Regions from separate parts of the Frigoribacterium sp. PvP032 genome, predicted to be linked through region 1. Evidence: riboswitches for the same ligand, from Rfam matches in the RefSeq annotation. Region 1 holds a riboswitch; the other holds the start of a gene.
The links. Region 1 has a riboswitch for thiamine pyrophosphate ahead of JOE35_RS10430 (YkoF family thiamine/hydroxymethylpyrimidine-binding protein). Riboswitches for the same ligand answer to the same signal wherever they lie in the genome.

Region 1 (9,522 bases):
ACGCCGGACGAGACGGCGCTCCTCGCACCCCGCCCGGCCGGCACGGCCCCTCGCCCCCGCGCCGTCGAGAAGCTCCCCGGCGGCGACCTCGCCCTGTCGCTGATCGGCGTCGGACCGATCCCGGCACGGCACGTCGCGACCGCCCCGCGCCTGCACGACGAGCGCCTGCGCGCCGACCTGCCGGAGGGCACCGACGAGCACACCCCGCTGGAGGCGGCGCTCCGGCTCCGCACCGAGGTCGCGGCCGAGAGGTGGCTGGCCCGCCGCACGCGGCAGGTGCTCGACCCCGCGGCTCGGCGACTCACCGCCCTCAGCTCCCGGCACCGCGAGGTGCTCCGGCGCCTCGAGCGCTCGGGCGACGAGCCGATCGTCGACACGACCGGCCGCACGGTGACCCGCGACCAGGCCCGCGTGACCGCCGACCGGCTGTCGATCGCGATCGAGGAGTCGCTCGACTCCGGCTCCGAGAAGCACCGCACCGAGTCGCGGACCCGCAAGCGCCTCCTGCTGTTCTTCGTGCTCGCCGACTTCGCCCTGTTCGCGTACTTCATGTCGCGTGTGCTCAACGTCGACGTGTTCATGCCCGCGACCGACCCGATCGCGTTCACGACGTCGATCGTCTTCGCGCTGCTCTTCACGCTCGGCGTCGCCTACGCGCTGCACCACTTCGGGCACGCGCACCGCGCCCACAAGGACGACTCCGGCGAGGTCGTCGTGCCCGACGGCGCCGTCCAGCTGCGGCTGCAGCTCGTCTTCGTGCACGTGCTGACCGTGCTGCCGGGCGTCCTGATCGGCGTGCGGATCGTCGACGACGCTCTCGTCTCCGGTGCGCCCCTGCCGCTCGCACTGCTGCTGGGCGTCGCCATCGGCGTCGTCATGGCCGGGATCGGGCACCTGATCTACCGCACGGAGCTGCGGGACGGCACGAGCGCGACCGACCGCCTCCTTCACCTCGGGAAGCACCTGCGGAAGGCGCACCGACGCGACACGAAGCTGCACCTCGAGCTCGACCGGCTCGAGCGCCGCGTCGCCGTCCTGTCAGCGCGGGCCGAGCGTGCCGCCGCCCGGATCGAGCAGACCGGCGACCGCCGGGCGAACCGCGGCCCGAGCACCCGCACCCTCCGCTACACGCGGTCGCTCGCCGGCACGGTGCACGTAGGGGCGGCCCTGCCGGCCGTCCGCCCGGCCCGCGGCGGCCTCGACGAGGCACTCGGCCAGATCCGCGCGCCGCGAGTCACGGACCTCGCCGACTGACGCGAGCCCCGTCCTTCCGGCTCGAGGGCAGGTCAGCGCGCCCGAGGGCGGGTCGTACGGGACCCGCCCTCGACATCGACGACCCGCCCTCGAGCCCGGATCCGGACTGAGGAGGCGGAGGACGGTCCGCTAGGTTCGTGACCGAACACGGGAGTCCGGTGAGCCGGGCTGAGAGGGAGCTTCTCCACGCTCCGACCGTCGACCTGATCGGGATCATGCCCGCGAAGGGAGTCATCGCTCACACCCGTGCCCTGTCCACAGAACAGAAGGCGCGTCATGTCATCCACCACACCCCGCCCGTCGCTCGGCTCGGCCGAGTTCGGAGTCGGCGCCCGCATCACCTTGTCCGTCATGCGAGACGACCACGTCGACGTCATCACGTCGGCCCTCGCTGCACCAGACGCGGACGACGTCGTCGTCGAGACGGGCGACGTCAGCACCTTCGTCTCTGGCGACGAACAGGCGCTCGTCCGCTGGTCGTCCGAGCTGGTCGCCGCGGCCGGACGCAGCGGCGCCCACGTAGCCGCGGTGCTGCACTTCTCCCGGGGCTGCCCCGGCGAGGTCGTCTGCGAGCTCCCGGGAGGTGCCGGCCCGCGGCGGGCCGAGCTGCCGACCGCCGACCCGACGGGCGTCCACGCCACGGCCGAGTGGGCCCTCTACCCGCTCGTCGACTCGGTCCGCGACGGCGTCGAGCCCGACCACATGCGCGACATCGAGGCCGCCGTCGACCTGGCACGACGCAACGGCACCTTCCGCGGGTCGCAGCACTTCGTCACCCGCCTCGAGGGCGACGTCGCGGACGTGATCGCGACCGCGGCCGCGGGGTGGGTCCTCGTCGGACGCACCGTCCAGCACGTCACGAGCCACGTGACGCTGTCGATCTCGAGCCCGTCGGCGGCGGCGCGATGACCTGGCGCAGCTGACCGCCCCGCGCGGAGAGGTCCCCAGTCCCGCCCTCGACGTCGCCCGGCCAGCACACGGTGATGAGACGTCGTCGGTGAGACGTCACCTGTGCGGCGTGCAGGGCTGCATCATGCGGCGATGGCGCTGCCCTCGCGCCGACAGGGGCCGGGATGACCGCCGGCCACGGCTCGTGCTCGCTCCGGGAGGCGTCTACCGACTCTCCGTGCGCGGTGGTTCGTGGTCTCAGGTGGTGAGGTCCGCCTCCCAGTTGGTGCGCTGGATCTCGACGTCGAGCTCGCGCAGCTCGCGGGCCGTGTCGTCGGCCCGGCGGCGCAGCTCGGCGACGGGCAGGGCGGCGAACTGGCGGAGCTCGCTGCGCAGCTGCCGGAACCCGCCTCCGCCGCCGCCCTGGGCCGCGTCGGCCGCGCTCGACAGCAGGCTGTGCCGGGCTCGGAGCGTCTCACGCCTGGCCAGCGCGGCGGTCATGGTGCGTCCGTCGGCGAGCAGCACGGAGGCGTTGGTCAGGTTGACCGCGACCACCAGCTCCTCGAGGCGGTCGAGCGACTGCGACACCTCGTCGACGAGGGCGGCGGCGTCCTCTGCGGGCTCCTCGCCCTCCTGGTAGCGGGCGTTCTGGCGGATCCGTTCCTGCGCCTGCGCGATCCGTCGCTGCAGGTCGGCGCGGGTCATGAGTGCCTCGGCGAGCTTCATGCCGCCATCCTGCCAGGCACCGCCGTCGTCGTGCCGCCCCTCAGCCGCCGGGAGCAGGATGGCGCCATGAGAGCGAAGCGCATCGAGCCGGGGCCCGGCCAGGAATCCGTCTGGGACTACCCGAGGCCGCCCCGCGTCGAGGCGCGCCCCGAGCGCGTCGTCGTCCGGCTCGGCGGCGAGGTCGTCGCCGAGACCACGAACGCCTGGCGCGTGCTCGAGACGAGCCACCCGCCGGTCTGGTACCTGCCCCGCGACGCCTTCGTCGAGGGCGCGCTCGCGCCCGGCGAGGGCCGCAGCATGTGCGAGTTCAAGGGGACGGCCCGGTACCTGGACGTCCGGGGCGGCGGGACCACCGCCTCCTCGGCGGCCTGGACCTACCCGAGCCCGTGGCCCGGCTACGAGATGCTCGCCGACCACGTCGCGCTGTACCCGAGCCGGTTCGACTCGTGCGAGGTCGACGGCGAGGTCGTCCAGGCGCAGGACGGCGACTTCTACGGCGGCTGGATCACGTCGCGCGTCGTCGGTCCGTTCAAGGGCGCCCCGGGCACCCTCGGCTGGTGACGCTGAGCTACGGCGCCGGGCTCGCCGTCAGGGCCGCGACGACCGTCTCGGCGTCGGCGAACCACTTCGTGTAGTGGTCGGGGTCCGCGTTGACCTGGACGGCGTGGGCCGCCTGGGTCGGCGTGAGCTTCTTCCAGCCGGGGATGCGCACCAGCTTGGTGAAGAAGCTCGTCGCGGCCGTGTAAGGGTCCATGCGCTGCTCGTAGGTGCCCCACTGGCCGTTGTCGCGCTGCTGGAACAGCCCGCGGCTGTCCGGGCCGACCTCGTCGCCGTGGTCGATGTTGCGGAGGCTCGACTCGCCCATCGCGGTCATCACGCCGATCGCCTGGGTGTGGGTGCCGATGCCCTGGGCCTTGGCGGCCTCCATGATCCAGGCGGCGTTGACCAGCCGGTCCTGGCAGTAGCCCGCGATCGGGCCTGCCGGGACGCTGATCGTGCCGACCACGACGGGCTCGACGTCGGGGCAGGTGACGCCGACCGCGACCGGCTCGGACGGCTCGTCCGACCCGGAGGGGCCGCCGGCCAGCGACGCCACGACCATCACGAGCGCCACGACGAGGGCGACGACCCCGCCGCAGAACACGACGGAGGCAGCGATCACGAGACGGCGCACGGCGAGCTCCCGGGGCGGTGACGAGGGCGGACGGGGACGGACCCGACCGAGGATAGGGCCCCGGCCTGGACGATCCCGACACGCCGCCCCTGCGGCCGGCCGACGGCGACACGCCTCGAGGAGGCGGTCGGCGCGACACGGGACCCCTCGCGTCAGCGGACGGGCGGCACCGCCTCGGCGTCGTCGGCCCCACCGATCGACCCGACCTGCGCCTCCTCGGCTCGGTCGCCGTGCGCCCCGCCGCGCGCGCCGTCGGCTCCGCGGTCGCCGCGCCCGCGCCCGCGCCCGCGCCGCGAGATCATCGTGACGACCCACAGCACGACGCCGATCGCCAGCAGGATGCCCGCGATCTGGTACTGCTCGCCGCCGCGGCCGGACGAGAACGGCAGCACGAGCCACAGGCACGCGACGACGCCGACGACGGGCAGCACACGTCCGGCCTTGAAGTGGTGTCGACCCACGTCGTCACGGCGCAGCACGAGCACCGTCACGTTGACGATCGCGAACACGACGAGCAGCAGAAGCGACGTCGTGCCGCCGAGCACGGCGACGACGGGCGACTCAGGGCTGAGCGACACGTAGCCGATCAGCAGCAGCGAGAGCGCGGTGGTGAAGACGATCGAGGCCCACGGGGTCTGGCGGGTGCGGTGCACCCTCGACAGGAACCCGGGCAGCACGCCCTGCTTGCTCATGCCGTAGAGCAGCCGGCTCGCCATCATCATGTTGATCAGCGCACTGTTGGCGACGGCGAACATCGAGATGAACGGCAGCAGCTGCCCGATCGGGAACCCGGGAGCAGCCGTGTTCACCACCGTGACGAGCGGGGTCTCGTTGTCGGCGAGCTCGCCGATGGGCACGACGGCGACGGCGCAGATCGAGACGAGCACGTAGACGACGGCGGTGATGCCGAGGCCCGTGAGCATGGTGCGCGGGAAGATGCGGCTCGGGTCCTTGGTCTCCTCGGCCATGTTGACGCTGTCCTCGAAGCCGACCATCGCGAAGAAGGCGAGCGAGGTCGCCGTGCTCACGCTGAGCAGCAGCGACTTGTCGCCGGGTGTCTCGAAGATCGTGACGCGCGACAGGTCGGCGTCGCCGCCCGCGATGGCCCAGAAGCCGATCATGATGACCATCACGAGGCCGGACAGCTCGACCAGCGTCAGCACGACGTTGGCCTTGACGCTCTCGCTGACGCCGCGGAAGTTGACGAGCATCACCAGCAGCATGAAGCCCATCGCGATGCCCATCACGGCGATGTTCGGCAGCTCGAGCCCGACGCCGACCGCGAGGTTCGCCGCGAAGGCCCGGGAGGCGGTGGAGGCGCTGGTGATCCCCGAGCACATCACCACGAAGCAGACGAGGAACGTCACGAAGTGCACGCCGAACGCCTTGTGCACGTAGAGGGCGGCGCCGGCGGTCTGCGGGTACTTCGTGACGAGCTCGAGGTACGAGAACGCGGTCACGAGCGCCACGCCGAACGCGATGAGGAACGGCAGCCAGGCGGCCCCGCCGACCTCGGCGGCGACCTGGCCGGTCAGCGCGTAGACGCCCGTGCCGAGGATGTCGCCGACGATGAAGAGCAGCAGCAGCTTCGGGCCGATGACCCGCTTCAGCTCGGTCTTCTCCTCCCCGTCGTGGCCGGTGCCCGGGGCGGCCCCGGAGGCGGCGGCGGGCTGGTCGGGAGGTGTGGTGGTCGTCGACACGAGGGCCTCCTGGGGCGCATCGGTGCTGCACGGGTCCGGTTGACGGCCCATCCTGCTCCGCCGCGCCGCCGGGGTCACGCGCCTGTGCAGAAGTTGCAGAGCGTGCAATGACCGAGCCGAGGAGGCGGGCTAGACGAACTCGGACCGGTCGGCCAGGTAGGCGCGCAGCTCGCGCACCTCGTCGGGGCCGCGGCCCCAGCGCACGTGCACGACCCCGTCGCGCAGCACGAGCGGGTCCGACGCCCCGCTGCGCAGCGAGTCGGCGTCGAGCGGCAGCGGGACGTGCTCGAAGTTGACGACCTCGCCCTCGGTGAACTTCTTGGATGCGGCGCGGCGGGCGTCGCGTCGTTCCTCGACCGATGCCGAGAGGCCCTGCTCCTTCTTCGGCTCGGTGGCGCGGGTGATCCGGCCGGTGGCCCAGGCCTCTCCGCCGCGGCCGAGCAGCAGGACCCCGAGTCGCCAGGCCCGCCCGGCGGGCTGCATCGAGGCCGCGGTGTGCACGAGCAACAGCTTCCGCGACGCCTTCACCGTGGCGAGCGCCTCGTCGCGAGCGTGCCGGGCGTCGAGCTCAGCGGCGGTGTCGCGCAGGAGCTGCGCGAGGGAGGCGGCGGCCGTGACGGCCTCGTCGTCGGTCACCGCGCCTCCTCGGGGCTGGCTCACTCGCAGCTGCGTCGTGTCGTGCTGGTCGTGCGGGTCGTGCTCTGGGCCGTCGTGCTCTGGGCCGTCGTGCGGGTCAGCTGTCGTAGCCGTGGTCGAGGAAGTCCTCGACGAGCTCGACGACGAGCGCGTGGTCGTCGGCCTGGGGCAGTCCGGAGACGCCGACCGAGCCGACCATGCCGACGCCGCGGACGATCACGGGGAACACGCCGCCGTGCGCGGCGTAGAGGGCGGTGTCGAGGCGGGACTTCTCGTCGAACGTCGAGCCGTCCACGCGGAACTGCTCGCCGACCCGCCACGAGCTCTTGCCGTAGCGCTCGACGACGCGCGCCTTGCGGTCGAGCCACTCGTCGTTGTCGAGGGAGGTGCCGGGCAGCGCCGCGTGGAACACCCGCTGACGGCCCTTGAGCACGGCGATCGTGACGGGCAGGCCGCGCCCACGAGCACCGGCGAGCACGTGGGCGCCGAGGTCGAGGGCCGTGTCCGTGGTGAACCTGCGGAAGGTGAGGCGCTCCTCCTGCTCGGCGAGGGTGCGCAGCAGCGTGTCGTCGGTCATGGTGCCTCCGGAGGGTCAGGTCGTGCGGGCGTCGTCGCCCCGGTCGAGCCTAGACGCGGGCGCTGGGGACGAGACGAGCACGCCCCGCACCAGAGGAAGGCTCAGCGGCGCCCGCCCGCCGCGGAGAGCGCCCGGCACGGGTCGCTGCCCACGAGCCGGCAGTAGACGTCGGACAGCTCGGCGGCCGACAGCGACCACGGGTGCTCGAGGGCACGCTCGCGGGAGGCGCGTGCCAGCCGCCCCCACAGCTCGCCGTCCCCGAGCAGGCGGGTCACCGTCTCGCCCCAGACGGCAGGGTCGCGCGAGTCGAGCACCACGCCGGTCACGCCGTCGACGACGGACTCGCGGAGGCCCCCAGAGGAGGCGGCGACCACCGGGACCCCGCTGGCGGCGGCCTCGAGGGCGATCAGCCCGTACGTCTCGGAGTGCGACGGGACGAGCACGAGCCGCGCCTCGCGGAGCAGGGTCGAGAGCCCGGCCCTGGTCTGCGGTCCGAGGAACCGCACGTCCAGCCCCGAGCGGCCGGCGAGTGCGGCGAGGTCGCGCTCGTAGCCGACGAACTCGGTGGAGGCGCCCCCTGCGATGACCAGCTCGGGTCGCAGCTCGGCGGGCACCGCGGCCACGGCCTCGATGGCGAGGTCGGGCCCCTTGAGCGGCTCCAGCCGGCCGGCGACGACGACGGTGGGGTGCGGGGCCGTCTCATCTGCGGCGAGCGGGCGGAACAGCTCGGCGTCCACGCCAGGGAGCACGATCGCGACCCTGGCCGGGTCGCCGCCGAGCCGGCTCGTGACGGTCTCGGCCTCGGCGTGGCTGATCGCCACGACCGAGTCGGACTCGCGGGCGAGCATCGCCTCGCCGGCCAGCCTGCCGGGCGACTCGGCGCGCTCGCCGTGCGACAGGGGCGTGCTGTCCGCGGCGGCGATGGAGTGGAAGCTCTGCACGTGGGGGATGCCGAGCTGCCGTGCGACCGGCAGGGCGGCGACGCCGCTGAACCAGTGGTGCGAGTGGATGACGTCCCACGGGCCGAGCTCGGAGAGACGGTCGCGGAACTCGTCGACGAACTCCTCGTGCCGCCCCTTGGGGACGGCCTCGACCGGCCCTGCGGTGAGGAACCGCAGCACGACGCCTGGCGCGAGCTCGACGGCGTCGGGCTCGTCGGCGGAGGACCGCCGCGTCAGGATCTCGACCTCGTGGCCTGCGGCGCCGAGCGCCTCAGCTTGGTTGCGCACGACGACGTTCATGCCCCCGACGTCGCCCGAGCCCGGCTCGGCCCCCGGCGAGGTGTGGAGCGAGACGAGCGCGATGCGGAGGGGTGAGGTCACTGCCCGAGCGTACTCGCCGTGGCCTGCAGCCTCCGCGCCCCGGCCCACCGCGCGCCCCCGGGCATACGGTGAGGCATGGCGAGCGAGGCGACGATGCTGCAGGTGGGCGACCGCGAGGTGCGGATCTCGAGTCCCGGCCGGGTGCTCTGGCCCGACCTGGGGATCACGAAGCTCGACCTCGCCCGATACTTGACGGCCGTCGGCGACGCGTTCGTCCTGGCGAACGGCGGGCGGCCGGTGTCGCTGCAGCGGTTCCCTGCCGGGGTCGACGGCGACGACTACTTCTCGAAGAACCCGCCGAAGGGCGCCCCGGACTACGTCCGCAGCGTCGAGGTGACCTACCCCAGCGGTCGGTCGCACCCGCAGCTCGTGATCGACGAGCCGGCCGCCGCCGTCTGGGCCGCGCAGATGAACACGGTGGTGTTCCACCCGTGGGCGTCCCGGGCCGACGCCAGCGACCTGCCCGACCAGCTCCGCATCGACCTCGACCCGCAGCCAGGGACCGACGTGTCGGACGCGGTGCCGGTCGCGCACGAGCTCCGGCGGGTGCTCGCCGACGCCGGGCTCACCGCGTTCGTCAAGACGAGCGGCAACCGCGGCCTCCACGTCTTCGCCCCGATCGAGCCGACCCGCGAGTTCCTCGACGTGCGTCACGCGGTGATCGCGGCCGCCCGCGAGCTCGAGCGTCGCCTGCCCGAGACGGTCACCACGAACTGGTGGAAGGAGGAGCGCGGTCAGCGGATCTTCGTCGACTACAACCAGGCGAACCGGGACCGCACCATGGCGGGTGCCTGGTCTCCCCGGGCGCTGGCGGGCGCCTCCGTGTCGACGCCCCTCGACTGGAGCGAGCTCGACGGGGTCGACCCCTCGGCCTTCACCGTCCTCACCGTGCCCGACCGCCTGACGACGACGGGCGACCCCTGGGAGCGCATGCACGACGAGCCCGGCACCGTCGACGTGCTGCTCTCGTGGTGGGACCGCGACGTCGAGGCAGGGCTCGGCGAGCTGCCGTTCCCGCCCGACTTCCCGAAGATGCCGGGCGAGCCGCCCCGCGTCCAGCCGAGTCGCGCCAAGAAGCAGCCGTAGGAGGCGCGCCGCCGGCCGGTCCGTCGAGGGCGGGTCGCCGTCGTCGAGGGCGGGTCCGCGGCGACCCGCCCTCGACGCAGGCGACCCGCCCTCGGCACCCTCAGGGGCGGACGAGCACCTCGCCGAGGTCGTACGCCGCCGGCACCTCGAGCTGGTCGA
Region 2 (9,522 bases), 340 kb from region 1:
CTCCCAGTCCCACGTGGTCCACCCCGGGTCCGCCGCCGCGAGGACGAACGACTCGACGATCCGCGATGCGGCCTCGAGCCCGTGCCAGCCCGGGTAGACGTCGTCGAGGTGGACGAGCTGCACCGGCCCGAGGCGGTCGACCGGCCAGGCAGCGACCAGGCGGCGAGCCAGCGTGGTCTTGCCCGAGCCGGAGCGGCCGTCGATCAGCACGATGACGCGCGACCGGTCGACCCGCGCCTCCTGCGCCCGGCACAGCAGGTCGACGACGACGTCAGGAGACCGTCGACCAGGTGACCGTCCGTCACGCAAGGACGAACTCCCAGGTCCCCGCGAGCACCGCGCTCGTGACCGCAGCCGCGGCGATCAGCACGCCGATGGCGAGGAGCACGGCGTCGCGGAGCCCCACGGTCGACGGCCGGGCCCAGGTGCGCGAGGTGTCCGAGCCGAAGCCCTTCGCCTCCATGGCCGTCGCGAGCTTGCTGCCCCGGCGCACCGAGAGCACCAGCAGCGCGAAGGCCTGCCCCGCGAGTCGACGAGCGACGGCGACCGGCCCGCGCGCGTCCGCGACGCCCCGGGCACGACGGGCGAGTGCCAGCTGACGCCAGTCGTCCGCGAACAGCCCGGCGAGCCGGAGGCCCGCGAGTCCGCCGAGCACGAACCGGGCCGGCAGCCGGAGCACCTGCGCGAGGCCGTCGGCGAGGTCGGTGGGGTCTGTGGTGGCGAGCAGGACGATGCCGGGGATGCCGACCGCGAGGATGCGCAGGCCGATCGCGAAGGCGAGTGAGACGGACCCCTCCGTCACGCTGATCCACCAGAACTGCAGCAGCACGGCGCCGTCGTCCCGGCCGTAGAGGGTCGTGACGACGATCGACATCGGCGCGGCGACCCACAGGGGCGCGGTGCGGCGCAGCAGCTGTCGTGCCGACAGTCCCGCCCAGGGCAGCAGCAACAGCTCGAGCCCGAGCGCCACCCCCGCAGACACCCAGTCGATCGAGAGCAGCAGCACCACCGAGACGACGAGCGCGGCGAGCAGCTTCGCGACGGGGTTGATCCGCCCGACGACGCGGTCGGTCTCGATCGCCTCGAGCAGGCTCATCGTGCAGCCTCGGCGACGACAGGTCGTTCGAGCACGAGGACGTCGTCGGCCAGGGCCTCGACGAACTCGGCGTCGTGCGTCACGGCCACGATGCTGCGTCCCTCGTCGACGAGCCCCGCCAGGAGGGCGACGAGCTCCCGCCAGGTGCGCGCGTCCTGCCCGAAGGTCGGCTCGTCGAGCACGAGGAGGCGCGGCCGGGAGGCGAGGACGGTCGCGACCGACAGGCGCCGCTTCTCCCCTCCCGACAGCGTGAACGGGTTGGCACCGGCGAGGTGGTCGAGCCGGAGGCGCGCCAGGAGCTCGTCGACGCGCTCGGCGACCTGCGCGGCCGGCTCGCCGAGCGCCTCCGGCCCGACCGCCAGCTCGCGCCGCACGGTCGGGGTGAGGAACTGGTGCTCCGGGTCCTGGAACACCGTGCCGACGCGGGTCAGCAGCTCGCGCGAACGCCAGCGGACGGGCACGCTGCCGGCTCCGGCAGCGAGCTCGGGCGTGGCGTGCAGCTCGCCCGCGACGGGGGCGAGCAGACCGGCGAGGGTCAGGGCGAGCGTCGACTTGCCCGCGCCGTTCGCGCCCGTGACGGCCAGCGTGCGGGAGTCGTGGACGGTCAAGTCGACGCCAGAGGCGACGGCACGGCCCCGCGGGCCGCGGTGGCCGACGGCCAGCCCGGCTGCCTCGAGCAGCGGCCCCCGCGAGGAGGCGCGGTGTCGGACGGGCGGCTCGGGCACGACCCCGGGGACCCACACCCCCGCCTCCGTGAGCCGACCTCGCTGCCGGTCGAGCACCTCCTCGGGAGCCCCGTCCGCGAGCACGCCGCCGTCCGCGGCGAGCACGACGACGCGGTCGACGACGGGCAGCCAGACGGAGACGCGGTGCTCGACCACGACGAGCGTCGCCCCGGTCCGCTCGGCGACCCGGGCGACGGCGTCGCGCACCTCGACGACGCCGCCGGGGTCGAGGTTCGCCGTCGGCTCGTCGAGCAGCACGAGCCCCGGGCGCATGGCCAGGGCGCCGGCGAGCGCGAGGCGCTGCTTCTGCCCGCCGCTGAGCTGGGCGGTCGGCCACGAGCGCGGCAGGTCGAGCCCGACCGCGTCGAGGGCGTCGTCGACACGGCGCCAGGTCTCGCCGCGCGGCACTCCGATGTTCTCGCAGCCGAAGGCCACGTCGTCGCCGACGCGGGCGAGCACGACCTGCGAGTCGGGATCCTGCAGCACCAGGCCGACGCGGCCGCGCTGCTCGGCCGGCGGCCGCCCGTCGACGAGCAGCTCGCCGCGGGCGTCGCCCTCGTCGTCGCCGCCGAGCACGCCGGCGAGCCCGGCGAGCAGCGTCGACTTGCCGGCCCCCGAGGCACCGAGCAGCAGCACGCGCTCGCCCGGCTCGACGACGAGGTCGAGCTCGGACACGGCCGGGCGGAGACGGCCGGCGTGCCGCCACCCCCAGCCGCGGGCGTCGACCCTGGCGCCGGAGGCGGTGGTCACGTCGTCGACGGCGTGCCGCTCAGACTCGCGCCTCGGCCGACCGGCCGGAGGCGAATCGGCTGAGGGCGCCGGTGCGGGCGAGCCCGCGAGCGGCGAGCCAGGAGAGGGAGCCCGCGAGGACGACTCCGGAGGTGACGGCGCTGATGCCGTAGACGAGCTTGTACTCGAGGGTCGTCGCGGCGATCGACGAGAGCGACGTGTCGAGCAGGGCGACGGCGAGGCCGGCACCCGCACCGGCGAGCATCGAGACGTGGAGGCGCCAGGACGAGTAGAGGAACGCGGCGAAGACGAGCTCCGCACCGAGACCCTCGACGACGCCCCAGATGAGCGTGGAGAAGCCCCACTGCGTGCCGATCAGCATCGACACGACGGCCGCCATCACCTCGGTGTAGACCGCGGCGCCCGGCTTGCGGATGATCAGCCCGCCGAGCACGCCGGCGAAGAGCCAGCCTCCCGACAGCAGGCCCGAGAGGCCGGGCGTGAAGGCCAGCAGGTTGCTGAGCGGCTCCCACGCGAGGCCCCAGGCCCAGAAGACGACGCCGCAGGCGACGCCGATCACGCTGGCGACGACGATGTCGACGACGCGCCAGCGACGCGACGGCCTCGGCGATCTCTGCGACCTCTGCGACCTCTGCGACCCCGAGGCTGTGGGGCGATCCTGGCGATCGGGCTGAGCCTCGTTCGCGGACACGGAAACAGACATGTTCTCTCCTCCCTGCGCTGGCATGATCCAGATCAGGTTCGACGGTCGAAGCGTGGATCGCTTCCTCTCAGCCCGGATCACCGGACTCCCGTGTGTGTGCCGCCGAGCATAGCGCCGCTGCGGCCCGGCCGCGTGGACGGGCGTTCGTCACAGATCAGGAAGAGAGCGCTCGCGCCTCCTGAGCTGTGCACGGTTCAGGACGATCGGCACCTCCGTTGCGGGGATCAGGCGCGATCTTCCTGAATGAGGAGGCAGGTCAGGCGAGGGTGAGCTGGCCGTCCGCGCGCAGCCACTCGAGGCCCTCGACGATCGCCTCGACCGACGTCCACCGCGGCGCGTAGCCGAGCAGACGGCGCGCCTTGTCGATGCTCATCGAGTGGCTGCGCGACAGGTGCTCCCATGACGCGTCCGCCGACTCGGGGCTGCGCTGGGCTCGGAAGTCCTCGAACGACGCGACCGTGAGGTGCGCCTCCTGCCCGAAGGTCCTCGCGACCTGCTCGGCGAGGCCGCGCAGGGTCACCGCGCGCTCGCTGACGACGTGGAACGACTCCCCCACGGCCTGTGCCGGACGCTCGACGGCCCGCTGGAATGCCTGCGCGACGTCGTCGGCGTGCACGTGGTGGACGGTCTCGAGCCCGAGCCCCGGCATGACGACCTCGCGGCCCGCGGCGAGCGCCTCCCACACGTCGAGGTCGAGGTTGCCGACGGCGTTGATCATCGGCCAGCCGGGCCCGGTGATGTGCCCGGGGTGCAGCACGGCGCTCTGCACGCCGCCGGGCCGTCGCGACTCGGCGAGCAGCAGGCGCTCGATCTCGGCCTTCTGCGTGCCGTACTCGCCGAACGGCGTGCGCCGCGCCTCCTCTGTGACCGGCACCTCGGCCGACGGGCCGTGCACCCAGATGGTGCCGCAGTGCAGCAGCACGGTGCCGCTGCCCCGCAGCGCCTCGACGAGCGACAGGGCGGAGGCGGGCGTGAAGCAGATCAGGTCGACGACGACGTCGGCGTGCAGGTCGGCGATCGCCCGCCCGAACGAGCCGTCGGCGTCGCCGGCGTCGCGGTCGAGCTGCACCCGCTCGACGCCCGACCAGGCGGCGTGCTCGCGGTAGGGCGCCGAGGTGCCGCGCGACACGGCGACGACGTCGTGCCCGGCGAGCACGAGCCGGGGCACGAGGTAGCCGCCGACGTGGCCGGTGGCGCCGATCACGACGACCCTCACGACGAGGCCTCGACGAGGAGGCGCGGGCGGGGGTCGAGGACAGCTGCCGTCGTCGGCAGCGCTGCGGTCGTCATGCCCCGACGCTAGGCGCGGCGGCCCCGGTGCGCCCGCTGCCCGTAGGCTGACGTGGTCCACGACCCGGAGGTCCGATTGCACACCTGGCCAGGCAACCCCTACCCGCTCGGCGCCACCTACGACGGCAGCGGCACCAACTTCGCGATCTTCAGCGAGGCGGCCAGCAAGGTCGAGCTGTGCCTCTTCGACGCCGACGGCGCCGAGACGCGCGTGCCCCTCACCGAGGTCGACGCCTACGTCTGGCACGCCTACCTGCCGACGGTGCAGCCCGGGCAGAAGTACGGCTACCGCGTGCACGGCGACTACGACCCCGCGACGGGCTCGCGGGCCAACCCCGCCAAGCTGCTGCTCGACCCCTACGCCAAGGCCACCTGCGGCGAGATCGACTGGGACGAGTCGCTCTTCGCGTACCACTTCGGCGACCCCGACTCGCGGAACGACGACGACAGCGGCCCGCACATGATGCTCGGCGTCGTCATCAACCCGTTCTTCGACTGGCAGGGCGACCGCCCCCCGAAGTACAGCTACGACGAGACCGTCATCTACGAGGCGCACGTCAAGGGGCTCACCGAGACCCATCCCGACATCCCCGAGGACGAGCGCGGCACCTACGCCGGCGTCGCCCACCCGGCGATCATCGAGCACCTCAAGAAGCTCGGCATCACGACCCTCGAGCTGATGCCCGTGCACCAGTTCGTGCAGGACAACACGCTGCTCGAGAAGGGCCTCAGCAACTACTGGGGCTACAACACCATCGGCTTCTTCGCGCCGCACGCGGCCTACTCGGCCACCGGCGACATCGGCCAGCAGGTGCAGGAGTTCAAGACGATGGTGCGGGTGCTGCACGCGGCCGGCATCGAGGTCATCATCGACGTCGTCTACAACCACACGGCCGAGGGCAACCACCTCGGGCCGACGCTGTCGTTCAAGGGCATCGACAACGCCGCCTACTACCGGCTGATGGACGGCGACGCCAAGCACTACATGGACTACACGGGCACCGGCAACAGCCTGAACGTCCGTCACCCGCACTCGCTGCAGCTGATCATGGACAGCCTGCGGTACTGGGTGACCGAGATGCACGTCGACGGGTTCCGGTTCGACCTCGCCGCCTCCCTCGCCCGCGAGTTCTACGAGGTCGACCGGCTGTCGACCTTCTTCGAGCTCGTGCAGCAGGACCCGATCGTGTCGCAGGTCAAGCTGATCGCCGAGCCGTGGGACGTCGGCCCCGGCGGCTACCAGGTCGGCAACTTCCCGCCCCAGTGGACGGAGTGGAACGGCAAGTACCGCGACACCGTCCGCGACTTCTGGCGCGGCGAGCCCTCCACGCTCGGCGAGTTCGCGAGCCGCATCACCGGCTCGGCCGACCTCTACGAGCGCGACGGCCGCCGACCCGTCGCGAGCATCAACTTCGTCACCGCGCACGACGGCTTCACGATGCGCGACCTCGTCAGCTACAACGACAAGGTCAACGACGCGAACGGCGAGGGCGGCGCCGACGGCGAGAGCCACAACCGGTCGTGGAACAGCGGCGTCGAGGGCGAGACCGACGACCCGCAGGTGCGGGCCCTCCGCGAGCAGCGCCAGCGCAGCTTCCTGGCCACGCTGCTGCTCAGCCAGGGCGTCCCGATGCTGCTGCACGGCGACGAGCTCGGACGCACCCAGCGCGGCAACAACAACACGTACGCGCAGGACAACGAGATCAGCTGGATCGACTGGGAGGCGGCTGACCGCGAGCTCGTCGAGTTCGTCGCCGAGGTGATCAAGCTGCGGCACGACCACCCCACGTTCCGTCGTCAGCGCTACTTCAACGGCCGCCCCGTCACCCGGGGCGAGGGCGAGCCCCTGCCCGACATCGTCTGGCTGACGCCCGAGGGCGACGCCATGCAGGAGGGCGAGTGGAACGAGTCGTACGCCAAGGCGATCGGCATGTTCCTGAACGGCGACGGCATCAGGGGCCGCGACCAGCGCGGCGGCCGCATCACCGACGTGAACTTCGTCCTGTACTTCAACGCGAGCGCCGAGACGGTCACCTTCGTCCTGCCGCCCGACGAGTACGCCGAGGGCTGGGAGGTGGTCGTCGACAGCACCGTCGCCGCGCCTCCGCCCCCTGCCCAGTCGGCCCCGCGCACGCCGACCGCGACGCGCGCCGCGACCACCACCCAGCCCCCCAGCACGCCGCAGGTCCCTGCCGCGCTGCTCGCCGGCGACCGGCTCCCCGTGGCGGGCCGTTCCCTCGTCGTCCTCCGAGCCACGGCCGAGGAGCACGCGTGACCCGACACGACCACCCCCGATCCACCTACCGGCTGCAGATCAGGGCGGGCTTCGACCTGTTCGCAGCGGCCGACCAGGTGCAGTACCTGCGCGACCTCGGCGCCGACTGGGTCTACCTGTCGCCCGTGCTCGAGGCCGAGCCCGGCAGCGACCACGGCTACGACGTCGTCGACCACAGCCGGGTCGACCCGGCTCGCGGCGGCGCGGCCGGCCTCGACGCCTTGTCCGAGAAGGCCCACGGCGCCGACCTGGGCGTGCTCGTCGACATCGTGCCGAACCACGTGGGCGTCGCGACCCCGAAGGCCAGCACCTGGTGGTGGGACCTGCTGACGCACGGTCGGGACAGCAAGTACGCCGACGCCTTCGACATCGACTGGGCGGCTGGCGGCGGCAAGGTGCTGCTGCCCGTGCTGGGCGAGCCCGCGGGCCCCGACGGCCGGATCGAGGGCCTCGAGGTCGTCGACGGCGAGCTGCACTACTACGACAACGTGTACCCGATCGCGCCCGGGACGCTCGGCGACGCCGCTGATGACGCCGCCGCCGTGCACGCTCGCCAGAACTACGAGCTCGTGCACTGGAAGCGTGCCGACACCGACCTGAACTACCGCCGCTTCTTCGCGGTGAACACCCTCGCCGGCATCCGCGTCGAAGAAGGCTGGGTGTTCGACGAGTCGCACGCCGAGATCGGCCGCTGGTTCCGCGAGGGCCTCGTCGACGGGCTCCGCGTCGACCACCCGGACGGCCTGGCCGACCCTGGCGGCTACCTCGACCGGCTCGCCGCGCTGACCGGCGGCGCCCACGTGCTCGTCGAGAAGATCCTCGAGGGCGACGAGCGTCTCCCTGAGGACTGGGCGACCGACGGCACCACCGGCTACGACGCCCTCGCCGACCTCGACCGCGTCTTCGTCGACCCGCGCGGCGCCGCCGCGCTCGACGGCCTCGACTCGCGCCTCCGCGCCGACGACGACAGCGCACACTCCCCCGCGGACGGCGACGCCCGCGCCTCGGACGAGGCGGTCGACTGGCAGCGCATGATCCTCGGCACGAAGCGCGGCATCGCCGACGGCATCCTCGGCAGCGAGATCCGTCGCCTGGCCCGCCTGGTCTCGGACGACGGCCGCGCCGACGAGCAGGTCGTCGACGCGCTCGCCGAGCTCGCGGCGGCGTTCCCCGTCTACCGGAGCTACCTCCCGCAGGGTGCGGACCAGCTCGCGCGCGCGGCCGAGGTCGCGACCGAGAGCCGTCCCGACCTCGCGGAAGTGATCGCCCGCGTCGTCGCCGTCCTCGCCGACGAGGCCCACCCGGCCTCCGTCCGCTTCCAGCAGACGAGCGGCATGGTCATGGCGAAGGGCGTCGAGGACACGGCGTTCTACCGCTACAGCCGCCTCGCGACCCTCACCGAGGTCGGGGCCGACCCCGCCGAGTTCTCTCTGACGCCCGCCGAGTTCCACGCTCGCCAGCAGGCCCGCCTCGCCGAGCGTCCGTTCGGCATGACGACCCTGTCGACGCACGACACGAAGCGCAGCGCCGACGTGCGCTCGCGCATCACCGTGCTCTCCGAGATCGGCGACGAGTGGACCGCGACGCTCGAGCGCCTCCGCGACCTCGCCCCGATCGGCGACGGCCCGTTCGAGAACATCCTCTGGCAGAGCGTCGTCGGCGCCTGGCCCGCCTCGCGTCAGCGCCTGCACGACTACGCCGAGAAGGCGAGCCGCGAGGCGAGCACCTCGACCACGTGGACGGACCGCACCGCCGAGGCCGAGGCCTTCGAGGAGCGCATGCACGCGGCGATCGACGCCGTCTTCGACCACGAGGAGGTGCGGCACGAGATCGAGAGGATCGTCGACGTCGTCCGCGCCCCCGGTCGCAGCAACTCGCTCGGCCTGGCGCTGCTGCAGCTGACCGGCCCGGGCAGCCCCGACGTGTACCAGGGCGGCGAGCTGTGGGACCACTCGCTCGTCGACCCGGACAACCGACGCGAGGTCGACTTCGCGCTGCGCCGCCGCCTCCTCGACCAGGTCGCGGCCGGCGAGACGCCGCCGGTCGACGAGACCGGTGCGGCGAAGCTTCTCGTCACGCACCGGGCCCTGACGCTGCGTCGCGACCGGCCGGAGCTGTTCACGCGCTACGGCGCCCTGCCGGTGTTCGGCGACCAGGTCGACTCGGCCGTGGCCGCCGACCGGGGCGGTGCGCTGACGATCGCGACGCGCCTGCCCGTCGCCCTCGAGCAGGCGGGGGGCTGGGGCGACACCGTCGTCCTCGTCCAGGGCCGCCGCTGGCGCGACGTGCTCACCGGGCGCGTGCACGAGGGCGGGCGCCTGCGCCTCGCCGACGTGCTCGACACGTACCCCGTCGCGCTGCTCGTCCCTGCTGAAGAGCAGTAAGGACGCCGCAGGGCACGAACAGCCGCCGTCCGCACGACTACCGTCGACCCCCTGCGGGTCGGCGGTTCGTCGTCCCGCCCGCAGTCACCCGACCACCTGCACCTTTCCCCCACCACCACACCTCCCGAGGAGACCGATGAGCGTCTACGACGTCTGGGCACCCACCGCGACCACCGTGCAGCTGCACCTCGACGGCGACGTGCTGCCGCTCGAGCACGAGGCCTCCACCGGGTGGTGGCGCGCGGCCGCCGACCTCGACCGCTCCCCCGGCCACCGCTACGGGTTCCTCGTCGACGACG

Region 2: linked by a shared signal. The riboswitch ahead of JOE35_RS11915 (ECF transporter S component) and the one ahead of JOE35_RS10430 (YkoF family thiamine/hydroxymethylpyrimidine-binding protein) in region 1 are both predicted to bind thiamine pyrophosphate.

The regions. Positions count from the first base shown of each region.
Region 1 covers NZ_JAFIBM010000001.1:2,247,723-2,257,244, reverse strand. The annotation lists gene JOE35_RS10435 (hypothetical protein) at 1-1,254, shown strand, start outside; TPP riboswitch at 1,392-1,501, shown strand; gene JOE35_RS10430 (YkoF family thiamine/hydroxymethylpyrimidine-binding protein) at 1,531-2,163, shown strand; gene JOE35_RS10425 (DIP1984 family protein) at 2,401-2,868, opposite strand; gene JOE35_RS10420 (DUF427 domain-containing protein) at 2,935-3,429, shown strand; gene JOE35_RS10415 (hypothetical protein) at 3,437-4,042, opposite strand; gene JOE35_RS10410 (APC family permease) at 4,195-5,652, opposite strand; gene JOE35_RS10405 (hypothetical protein) at 5,872-6,378, opposite strand; gene JOE35_RS10400 (heme-degrading domain-containing protein) at 6,476-6,955, opposite strand; gene JOE35_RS10395 (glycosyltransferase) at 7,057-8,277, opposite strand; gene ligD (non-homologous end-joining DNA ligase) at 8,353-9,363, shown strand; gene JOE35_RS10385 (ATP-dependent DNA ligase) at 9,464-9,522, opposite strand, start outside.
Region 2 covers NZ_JAFIBM010000001.1:2,590,252-2,599,773, forward strand. The annotation lists gene JOE35_RS11900 (ATP-binding protein) at 1-309, opposite strand, end outside; gene JOE35_RS11905 (energy-coupling factor transporter transmembrane protein EcfT) at 302-1,096, opposite strand; gene JOE35_RS11910 (ABC transporter ATP-binding protein) at 1,093-2,571, opposite strand; gene JOE35_RS11915 (ECF transporter S component) at 2,591-3,274, opposite strand; TPP riboswitch at 3,266-3,376, opposite strand; gene JOE35_RS11920 (NAD(P)-dependent oxidoreductase) at 3,531-4,490, opposite strand; gene glgX (glycogen debranching protein GlgX) at 4,641-6,839, shown strand; gene treY (malto-oligosyltrehalose synthase) at 6,836-9,223, shown strand; gene treZ (malto-oligosyltrehalose trehalohydrolase) at 9,360-9,522, shown strand, end outside.